2 linked regions of the Sporosarcina pasteurii genome follow. The main gene of each other region encodes a partner of the protein of the gene in region 2 in a complex. Links are inferred from orthologs where the notes say so. Each region holds a gene or a part of one and is shown on either strand. Other genes may lie near its edges.

What was found. Proteins that work in one complex are often made in the same cells at the same time.
Region 1: the proteins of AB1H92_RS11240 (region 2) and gcvH are in contact, whole or in part, in a crystal structure (PDB 3A7A), measured with the Escherichia coli proteins. The link is inferred for Sporosarcina pasteurii from one-to-one orthologs.

Annotation. Positions count from the first base shown.
Region 1 is NZ_CP160452.1:2,598,430-2,601,439, forward strand. Bases 168-3,010 are described here. They hold gcvH (glycine cleavage system protein GcvH), read right to left. Parts: upstream 1,858-3,010; coding sequence 1,477-1,857; downstream 168-1,476. Other genes in these bases: AB1H92_RS12460 (methionine ABC transporter ATP-binding protein), read right to left, coding at 168-349; AB1H92_RS12465 (thioredoxin family protein), read right to left, coding at 661-960; AB1H92_RS12470 (toprim domain-containing protein), read right to left, coding at 974-1,312; AB1H92_RS12480 (arsenate reductase family protein), read right to left, coding at 2,162-2,518; AB1H92_RS12485 (acyl-CoA dehydrogenase family protein), read right to left, coding at 2,713-3,010. Also shown: more of AB1H92_RS12460, read right to left, coding at 1-167. UniProt on the Escherichia coli protein: The glycine cleavage system catalyzes the degradation of glycine. The H protein shuttles the methylamine group of glycine from the P protein to the T protein.
Region 2 is NZ_CP160452.1:2,371,516-2,379,514, reverse strand. The notes cover bases 1-2,823. They hold AB1H92_RS11240 (lipoate--protein ligase), read left to right. Parts: upstream 1-827; coding sequence 828-1,820; downstream 1,821-2,823. Other genes in these bases: AB1H92_RS11230 (sensor histidine kinase), read left to right, coding at 2,718-2,823; AB1H92_RS11235 (response regulator transcription factor), read left to right, coding at 2,017-2,721; yhfH (protein YhfH), read right to left, coding at 560-685; yhfH (protein YhfH), read right to left, coding at 386-511; hemY (protoporphyrinogen oxidase), read left to right, coding at 1-274. In the rest of the region: more of AB1H92_RS11230, read left to right, coding at 2,824-3,761; AB1H92_RS11225 (ABC transporter ATP-binding protein), read left to right, coding at 3,772-4,491; AB1H92_RS11220 (ABC transporter permease), read left to right, coding at 4,463-6,397; AB1H92_RS11215 (fatty acid--CoA ligase family protein), read left to right, coding at 6,572-7,999. UniProt on the Escherichia coli protein: Catalyzes both the ATP-dependent activation of exogenously supplied lipoate to lipoyl-AMP and the transfer of the activated lipoyl onto the lipoyl domains of lipoate-dependent enzymes.

The DNA.
Region 1 (3,010 bases), 220 kb from region 2 along the record:
GTTCTGCTTTCGCAACACCTGAGATTTCAAGTGGGAAAGCAATATTATCTTTCACGGTTCTTGACCATAGTAAGTTGAAATGTTGGAAAATCATACTCACTTTTTGACGCGCCAATCTTAATTGTTTACCTTTAATTGAAGAAACTTCTAATCCGCCAACCTTAACCGATCCAATAGTTGGCATTTCAAGCCCATTTAATAGGCGGATTAACGTACTTTTTCCTGCACCACTATAACCGATGATGCCAAATATTTCGCCTTCCCTAACCGAAAGCGTGACGCCATCTACGGCCGCAATCTGATTTGGGCCTGTCCCATATTGTTTTACAACATCTTGTAAATGTATCATCTTTTTTCCACCTTCATTTAAAATCCAATTGCTTGAACGCTTTGGTAGATACTATCTCTCATATAGTATGTTTACTTTCCGATAAATTAAAAAGCCTTTCCACCAAGTGAGTAGAAAGGCTTTACGTTTTTTAAAAAAAATCGTTTGTCCAATCTCTCATCTTCCAAAGCAACCGCTTTGTGTGAATTGGCACCATTTCACAAATGTGATGGTTGCCGGGCTTCATAGGGCACTTCCCTCCGCCGCTCTTAATAAGAGTTTTACTATTCTTTTATAATAACTAATAACTTATCACATTTAGTTGAATTTTGTCAACCAATCTTTTCAAGTAAATGTGGAACAGATTGAAAAGCATAGATTTTCTCTTTTATGACACCATCTTCTGCGATGAGTAAACAAGGCACACTTTCTATTTGATAGTCTACTGCTAAGTCTTCAATATAATTCAAGTCTGCCTTTCCCATTGGTATACTTTTCCTCATCGCATGAATTACTTCCATCATTTTAGACGCAACCATACACGTCCCACAAATAGGCGTATATAAATAGAACAAAGCTTTACTTGAATCATGCATCACAGTTTCCCATTGTTCACGTGTCCACGTTTCCATAACCATCATCCTCTTACAGTAAAAATTCTCGGTGAATATTAAAATAGCCATCCAATTGTTCAGCCAAGATATCGTACGGGGTCGTTTCAACTTCTTTATAAAATTCATCAGTATATAAATGAATCGCCCAAGGGTAGTTTTTTTTGAATAAAGTGCGAATTTTATCTCCTGTATCATCCGCATCTACAAAAACAAAAAGTTCACTCGCCTCGTAAGGTTCCATCAATTCATCAAGATGATATTCACTAATCGTACCAAATGTACAAATGATTTGAACAGGTTCAGCAAGGATCCGTTTTAACCGAAAGCGATCTGCTTTTCCTTCTACGACTATCACTTTTTGTCGGTCCACACAATCCCTCCATCCTCGTTTACCATTTATTCAAACGCAATACTGCTGTATAGTTTTCCATCCATGAACTTTATCATACTCATTTATGCACAAAATTTCATGCATGAATGATTGCAAGAAAAAAACGTCAGGGAATAACTCTCCCGACGTTCGGTTTTCATTGATTACTCAATTGTCATTTTATCGTATTCTTCAGCTGACATGAGTGAATCTAGTTCTGAAACATCTGATGGTTCAACGACAATCATCCATGCTTGTTCATATGGAGATTCGTTTACAAATTCAGGGCTATCTTCTAGCTCTTCGTTCACTTCTACAACTTTACCACTAATTGGTGCATATAGTTCTGAAACTGTTTTTACAGACTCAACGCTACCAAATGGCTCGTTCGCAGTAATGTCATCGCCTACTTCCGGAAGTTCAACGAAAACAATATCGCCAAGTTCCGATTGCGCAAAATGTGTAATACCAATACGGTATTTACCGTCTTCGTCTTTCACCCATTCATGCTCTTCAGAATACTTCAATTCTTTCGGTGTGTTCATGTCATAGCCTCCAAATATTCATAGTTAATTGAATTAATTTCATAATCGAACATACTCTAGGAAAATCCGGACTGCTTTGATTTCCATCCTGGGAAGACCCCTTCCACTACAATTAACGGAAATAAATCCATATAACCGAACCTTCCGATACGAATCTACCACAACATTCGTTTTTGCATCATAATCAATCATTATAAAATTAATTCAGTCACTTCAATAATGCCATAGTTTACCCTAAAATACAAGATTACCTGATAAGTCTACTAACTTATTAGATAACTTTCCGACTTGAAATTCGGAACAATTAGCCCCAAACCTCGTCAAACGTTTCATCTTTAAAACCAACTGTCACTTTCCCATCGCCAAATACAATTGGTCTTTTAATCAGCATACCATTTGAAGCGAGTAGCGCTACTTTTTCTTCGTCCGACAGTGTTGGTAGCTTATCTTTCAAGTTTTGTTCACGATAAACTTTCCCACTGACATTGAAAAACTTTTTAATGTCGAGTCCCGAAGTTTCAATCATTTCTTGTAATGTTTCTACCGTTGGAGGTGCTTCTACAAGATTCACCTCGACAAAGTCGATGCCTTTGTCTGTTAGCCATTTCTTCGCTTTTCGGCATGTGCTGCATTTAGGATATCCGTAATATGTAATGTCCATAATTAAATTCCCTCCAGTGCCCCCATCATATCAAAAAAAACCTTCAGATGCTTTAATAGTCATCTGAAGGGTTTTTGATCCAACTTTTATCGCCAGACACTCGGGTTATAAGCAAACTGACTATGCGGCAGAGTGCACCACTCCGTCAGTTCGACGTATGCCTGTCGCGGCTGAATGGCGGTTTCGTTTTTTATTTAAACGGTATATTTCGCTTCGTCAATCAGCTTTTCAGCAGCTTCACGTTTTTTCGCGATAATATTGTACGGCGTAGAACGAGTTAATTTACGTAATGCGGACAACATCATACGCTGGTTATCTCCTTCTACCGCCGATAGAAGTGTTTCTTTCGCATCTTTTTCAATAGCTTCGAATGCTTCTTGACAGAAGATTTCAGTATATAAGATTTTTTGCTTCTCTTTCTCTTCGCCATTTCGTGCAATTGCTTTTTCCGTACGCAACAGTACAGATTCCATCGCAAAGATGTTTTGTGCG
Region 2 (7,999 bases):
TGCAGATATTGAAAGAATCGTACTAGAAGACCTTAGTAAATTAATTGAAATTAAAGGTAAACCCGACTTTACCATTGTTACACGTTGGAAAGAGGATAGACCTCAATACCGTGTTGGCCATAAAGATCGAATCGCCAAGGCTAAAGCTGAATTGGCGGATCAATTTCCACGCGTGAAAATAGCAGGGGCTTCTTACGAAGGGGTAGGACTCCCAGATTGTGTAGATCAAGGAAAAGCAGCTGTTAGAGAAGTGCTAGACGATTTATTTGAATAAATTTTAAGCCACCAATTTTTTGGTGGTTTTTTTAATGTAAGAAATATCGTATGAAGTTAAAAAAAGAGCAGCTACCGGACATTTATCTAATTCCGTAGCTGCTAATTTATTTTATAGAATGTTACAGGAGTCACATTTATTTCCATAGCAATCATGTTGTTCAACAATTTCCTCACCACAAGTTACACATATTTTTGCAGGTAGATTTTTAAAAAACTCAATAATGTTTTCAAGCATGCTGAATTCATCCCCTAGCAATTTATTATTCGGAAAACCGAAGTTTAATTAAAGACTGTTACATTTATCGCATTTGTTTGTATAGCAGTCGTGTTGTTCAACCATTTCTTCGCCACATGTTCCGCATAATTTAGCAGGTAGATTTTTGAAAAAATCAAGGACGTTTACTAACATTTATTCTCATCTCCTTTACCCTTGTGTACTAGTACTGCTTGGTATATTTATAGTGTATTATAACAACGAGTCAAATGTCAACACATTTTTGAAGTTTTTAGATAAAATAGGATAGAGTCTATTTTGAAGGGGCGATATTAAATTGTATTTTATTGATAATAAAGGGATTACAGACCCACAAATTAACCTTGCAATCGAAGAGTATGTTCTTCGTACGATGGATATCGAGGAAGATTCATTCCTTCTGTTTTACATAAACGAGCCGTCTATCATCGTCGGGAAAAATCAAAACACGATTGAAGAGATCGATACAGATTTTGTTGAGAAGAATGGCATTAAAGTTGTCCGTCGGTTATCAGGCGGCGGAGCGGTATACCATGATTTGGGGAATTTAAATTATAGTTTTATTACAAAAGACGACGGAGAGTCGTTCCGAAACTTTGAGAAATTTACAGAACCAGTAGTTGAAGCGCTGAGTAAGATCGGTGTGAAAGCAGAGCTGATTGGACGTAATGACTTGCTCGTTGAAGGGCGAAAAATATCCGGAAATGCACAGTTTGCAACACAGGGACGGATGTTTAGTCACGGAACATTAATGTTTGATACAGAAATTGATACAGTTGTATCAGCGTTAAAAGTACGTAAAGATAAAATTGAATCTAAAGGGATCAAATCGATTCGTAGTCGCGTTGCGAATATTTCTGAGTTCTTACAGGAACCAATGACAATTGAAGAGTTCCGTCTTGAAATATTGAAATCGATTTTCGGCGGAGAAGAAAATATTAAGTACAAAGAGTTAACGGATGAAGATTGGGAAAATATTCATGAATTATCGAGAGAACGTTATGCAAATTGGGACTGGAATTACGGAAAATCTCCTAAATTTAATATGCAGCATTCACATCGTTTTCCTGTTGGAAGCATTGACGTTAGGCTTCAAGTGAATAAGGGTGTTATAGAAGATATTTCTATTTTCGGTGATTTCTTTGGCATCGGCGAAATCGAAAAAGTTCAAGAGAAGTTACGCGGAGTTACCTATAATAGGGAATCGATTGAAGAAGCGCTTTCTGAAATTGACGTGCCTACCTATCTCGGCGGCATCACAATGGAAGAGTTTGTCCAGCTGATTTATTAATATGTAAAAACGTGAAAAAGCCTAACGTGCGCGTTAGGCTTTTTGTGTTGACAAGGCTCCGCCATAAAACTCATTCAAAACAGCTAGAGTCAGGTTCATAACTGGAAAGAATGAAGAAATATGGAAACCAGGTTCTCTTTTCTAGCTAAGGGGGGTTCGTGGTATACTAAAAGTATTGCGTAAGGAGGAGTTATTCATGGAGAAGCATCGAATTTTCATAGTAGAAGATGATCGCAAAATTGCGGAGTTGCTAGCTGATACTCTTCGTAAATATCAATACGAGGTGGCGATTATTGAAGACTTTGACCGAGTGGTGGAAGAGTGTCTTGCATTTCGTCCCCACCTCATTCTGCTTGATATCAATTTACCTGCATATGACGGTTATTACTGGTGTCGTCAATTGCGTTTACATACGACTTGTCCAATTATTTTCATATCGGCACGTTCCGGGGATATGGATCAAGTATTTGCGTTGGAAAATGGCGGAGATGATTTTATCACGAAACCTTTTCATTATGAAATTGTGCTCGCAAAGATACGAAGTCATTTACGTAGATCATTTGGGGAGTATGCCGCTGTGCAGTCTGAACGAACAGTACAGGTAGGGGCGCTTCATTTATATATTGAAAGAATGGAGTTGTACGTCTTTGACGAAGTGGTGCCACTTCAAAAAAAGGAATGCATTATTTTAGAACTGCTGCTTGAAGCCTCTCCAAAAGTGGTTTCACGTGATATTTTATTGGAGCAATTATGGGACGACCAATCATTTGTCGATGAGAATACGTTAAATGTGAATATGACACGCGTCAGAAAGAAACTTGCGGATTATCATATAAAATCGACAATTGAAACAGTGCGGGGTGCTGGTTATCGCTTCGTACCGGATGCGGAAGAGCAATGAAAGCAATCCAGTTATTTTTAAAAGATCATTTATCATTTTTACTGTTTCAAGGCTTTCTTATTCTGTTTTTATTATTATTATTTTGGTTAGATGGATTTCGCGGGTATGACATATTCATCTATGCATTGGTGATGACTGTCTTATTTACATTTGCCTTTCTAGGTGGAAAATATATTATGCGCCGTTCTTTTTACGCAGCAATTGTGCGGCAACCGTCTAGAATGGAGGACGCATTGATACAACATGCACAAGGTCCGGAACATCAACTAGTCGCAAATTATACGAGAAGTTTATATAAAATCTATCAAGACGAGGCACAAACATTATACTCCTCTCAAAGTCGTCAAATTGAATTTATGAATCATTGGGTTCATCAAATGAAAACGCCCATTTCTGTGATTAATTTATTGGTTCAGGAAGAAGAAATCGATCGGCAAAGTGTTGGTGAAGAACTTGAACGGTTACAAGCTGGACTTGATACGGTGCTCGTTAACGCAAGTTTAGAAACTTTCGAGCGTGATATGACAATTGAAAAAATCAATTTACAGCAACTCGTGCAAGAAACGATCACTGCACATAAAAGACTACTTATCACGAATCGCATTTTTCCAGTACTTGAAATAGACGAAACGCTAATTATCGCAAGTGATCGGAAATGGTTGAAAATCGTTATTGGCCAATTTATTACAAATGCAGTCAAATATACTTTTGAAAAAGGAAAACGGATTTACTTGACTGGAAAGTTTACTGAGGAAGGTGTACGCATGTCGGTCCGTGATGAAGGGATTGGAATTCCAACCTCTGATTTAAATCGGATTACGAACGCTTTTTTTACTGGCGAGAATGGACGATTAACAGGAGAATCAACAGGAATGGGCTTATATATCGCTTCTGAAGTATGTGAGAAACTAGGCCATCCTTTAATGATTGAATCTGAGATGGGTGTTGGTACAGAAGTGACTTTATTGTTTAAAAATGGGGAAGGGGGTACGGACGTTGGAGCCACTCGTAAAGTTGACGGAAGTCACGAAGATTTATGAAAGTAAAGTGATGAAGCGTGCATTAAATCGACTTAGTTTTAATGCGATGGAAGGTGAGTTTATTGCGGTTATGGGCCCATCTGGTAGTGGAAAAACAACCTTATTAAATATGATTGCAACCATCGACTTGCCGACGTATGGTGGGCTTATCATTGATGGAGTCGAGCCGGACAGTTTGTCTGAAAATGAATTGGCTTTGTTTCGCCGTCGTCATTTAGGGTTTGTTTTTCAAGATATTAACTTACTGAATATGTTAACAGTTGAAGAAAATATCGTTTTACCACTGACATTAGACGGCTTACCCGTAGAAGAAATGGAACGTCGTGTTGCTGAATTGGTTCAGAAACTTCGTTTAACCGAGATTGTAAACAATCGACCAGATGAGCTATCGGGTGGACAGGCGCAGCGAACTGCAATCGGCCGGGCACTCATTCATAAGCCGAAAATTATATTGGCAGACGAACCAACTGGAAATCTTGATTCGAAATCAGCGAAAGATGTATTGGAATTATTAAGTCAAGTGAATCAAGATGAACGAACAACGATTATTATGGTGACGCATGATCCGATAGCCGCGAGTTATTGTGATCGGGTTTTATTTATAAAAGACGGTGAGTTTTTCAATGAAATTTACAAAGATGAACGTAGACAAACGTTTTATCAACGGATTCTAAACGTTCTATCGCTTTTAGGGGGCCATCATGACCTTTCGACAATTCGCTTATCGTAATGTCGTTCGAAACCGTCGTATTTATGCTGCTTTTTTTATGGCAAGTGTTTTTTCAGTTATGGTCTTTTTTCTATATTCGATGCTTTTATTTCACCCGACGATTGAAGACAAATTTGTTCAGGAATTTGCGATTGTAGGAATGGGCATCGCTGAAATTATTTTATATATTTTTACTGTCTTTTTTTTATTTTATTCTATGCGTGCATTTCTTCAAGCACGCTCCAGGGAGTTTGGCATTCTACTTCATCTTGGGATGGAGAAAAGGCAAATAAGCCGTTTGATTTTTTTGGAAACGATGTTAATTGGCACAGCCGCGATTGGGGTTGGTACTGGATTAGGATTTACGTTTTCAAAATTCTTTTTTATGATCGTACGTGAAATTGTTATGTTGCCATCCTTGCCGCTATATGTATCGTGGAAACCTTTTGCATTGACTATTGGTGCTTTTTTTAGTTTGTTTATTTTAATTTCATTCATTGCTCCGGTGTTTATTAAATCGGGTAAAATTGCTGATTTAATACGTGGAGAAAGGAAGGATGATAACCAATATACCTATTCAAAAGTTCGCGGGTATTTAGGTATCTTACTTCTTGGCCTTTCATATGTATTGGCAACGTTAACGTCTAATGCAATCGTTCTAAAACTCTTTATCTTATTACCGCCCATCGCAACGCTGGGGACGTACTTTTTCTTTACGGATTCGGCGCCGTTATTCCTTCAAAGGTTGAGGTCGAGTCGAAGAATATATTGGCAACATTCTAGGCTACTCTCTATTTCTTCCGGAATTATTCGGTTGCGTGAAAATGCACGGATGTTTTTTATTGTCACAATTGTATCGACCATCGCATTTATGTCTGTTGGAACACTCGCGTCATTAACGTCATTTGCTTCACAGTACCGTGCGATGAATCCACTTGGGCTTGTGTATGTGAGTCACCCTGAAAATATCGAGGAAGCCAAACATATCGCCCAACTTACTCATGAATTAAATGAGGAAGAGATTGCCTATTCATTAACGAAATTCAAAGTTATCCAGCAAGTATCTTCTTTTTCAGATAGTACCGTAAATATTTTAAGCTTGGATCAAGTGAATCAGTTAGCCAATCATTTAGACCATTTGTCGATTCATTTAGACGAAGGCGAAGCGCTATTCTTGCCGCAGTCAAATTCATCTTATAAGAATTTGAATGAAAGAGTGGTTAAGACCGAGTTGGGAGATAGTCATGTAAAGGTTAAGATTGACGGAGCTTATCCTTATCAATTATTTCCTTCGTATTCGATTGGGTCAAATGTAATTGTCTTAAATAATAGGGACTATCAACGGGTAGTGTTTAGTACTTTGAGAGGAAAGGACACTTCGTTTAATTATTATGCATTTCATATTCCGGAGTGGCAAAAGACAAAAGATATCGGCTTATCCATCAGTGATACAGTCACTGAATCTTTTTTATTAGAATCAAAAGGAACGCTTCCTTATGCATTTGACAATCCAGGGCTTAGCTATTCGATTATTCGTATGACGTTTTCGTTGTTGCTATTTATCGGATTGTTATTGGCAGGTGTCTTTTTTCTTGCGACGGGGAGTTTTATTTACTTTCAGTTATATACGAGTTTGGCGCAAGAAAGAAAGAAGTTTGATGTGCTGCGCCGTTTAGGGCTTACAGATTATGAGTTGAAAAAGATAGTTAATCGCCAACTGATTCCTCAATTTTTCTTTCCGTGGGGGGTTGCTTTTCTTCATAGTTCATTTGCATTTTTGTCTTTACAAGTGATTTGGGATGCGCTTGCGGAGATATCTATTGTGAAAGAATTGGCCATCGTTTTGATTGGTTTCACTTTTATGCAATGGATGTATTTCTATTTAATTCGTTGGCGTTATTTAGTGCATATAAAAGCATCGGGATAGTTGCTCGATGCTTTTATTAATGCTTAGTATTTGGAGTAGGAATACAGATCAAGTTCTACTAAGTAGTTATCTTATTATATCGAAATAGGTTGTTTGTTCAGAAGATTTTATATATAATGTTACGTGAAGGGGAATGAATGGTTATTCATTTTAAAGGGAGAAGGGGATGTAAAAATGAATTTAGTTTCAACTGTACGTGAAACTGCATTAGCACAACCTGACAAAATTGCTTATCACTTTATGGGACAAGATACGACGTATGGGGAATTTAATGGTTTGGTGTCAAAATTAGCATCAGCTTTAGCAGAATTAGGCGTTCAAAAAGGAGACCATGTTGCTTTTTTACTTGGCAATACGCCTCATTTTCTCCATTCACTGTACGCGACGATGCGACTAGGTGCGACAGCAATTCCAATTAATCCAATATATACACCAGATGAAATTTCGTACATTATCCACAATAGTGATGCTAAAGTCGTTGTGGCAATAGATGCTCTCTTGCCGCTGATTGAACAAGCTGCAAATGTATTCACCACTGTCCAACATTATATCATTTGTGAAACTGAACAATCGACTCCAGAAAAAGTTGCAAGTTTACCTGAACAGTTGAAAAGTAGAGTGTCTCTATATAGTCAGCTGATTGCAAGAGGGAATTCTGAATTTGATCCAGTACCTGTGGAAGAGGATGATACAGCAATCATTTTGTATACATCTGGGACGACTGGCAGTCCAAAAGGGGCGATGTTGACGCATAAAAATCTATATTCGAATGCGAAAGATGTTGCTGAATATCTTGGGTTTAAAGAAGGGGATCGCATGGTTGCGACGTTACCGGTGTTCCATGTGTTTGCACTCACAGTTGTTGTCAATGCACCGCTATTAAGAGGAGCTGAAATTTTACTCGTTCCACGATTTAGCCCGGCAGAGGTATTTAACATGATTAAAGAGAAAAAGGCGACGGTTTTTGCAGGGGTGCCGACGATGTACAATTTCTTATACCAATATCCTGAAGGGAAAAAAGAAGATTTTGAATCAGTCCGATTAGCCATTTCAGGTGGTGCATCATTGCCAGTCGCATTATTGCATAATTTTGAAGAGAAGTTTGATGTAAGAGTTTCGGAAGGGTATGGTTTATCGGAAGCTTCTCCAGTAACTTGTTTTAATCCGATAGAAAGTGAACGCATTCCAGGATCAATCGGCACAAATATTGTGAATGTCGAAAATAAGGTCGTGAACGAGCTGGGGGAGGAAGTGCCGGACGGTGAAGTTGGGGAACTGATTGTACGTGGTCCGAATGTGATGAAAGGGTATTATAAAATGCCTGAAGAAACGGAAGTCGCACTTCGTGATGGATGGCTTTATACAGGGGATTTAGCGCGTCGTGATGAAAACGGTTACTTTTATATCGTAGACCGAAAAAAAGATTTAGTCATTGTCGGCGGGTATAATGTTTATCCTCGGGAAGTAGAAGAGGTCCTATTTACGCATGAAGATGTTGTGGAAGCGGCAGTCATCGGCGTGCCAGACGTGGATTTTGGGGAAGCCGTTCATGCATTTGTCGTTTTGAAAGAAGGAGCAAAAGCAGATATCGAGCAATTAACC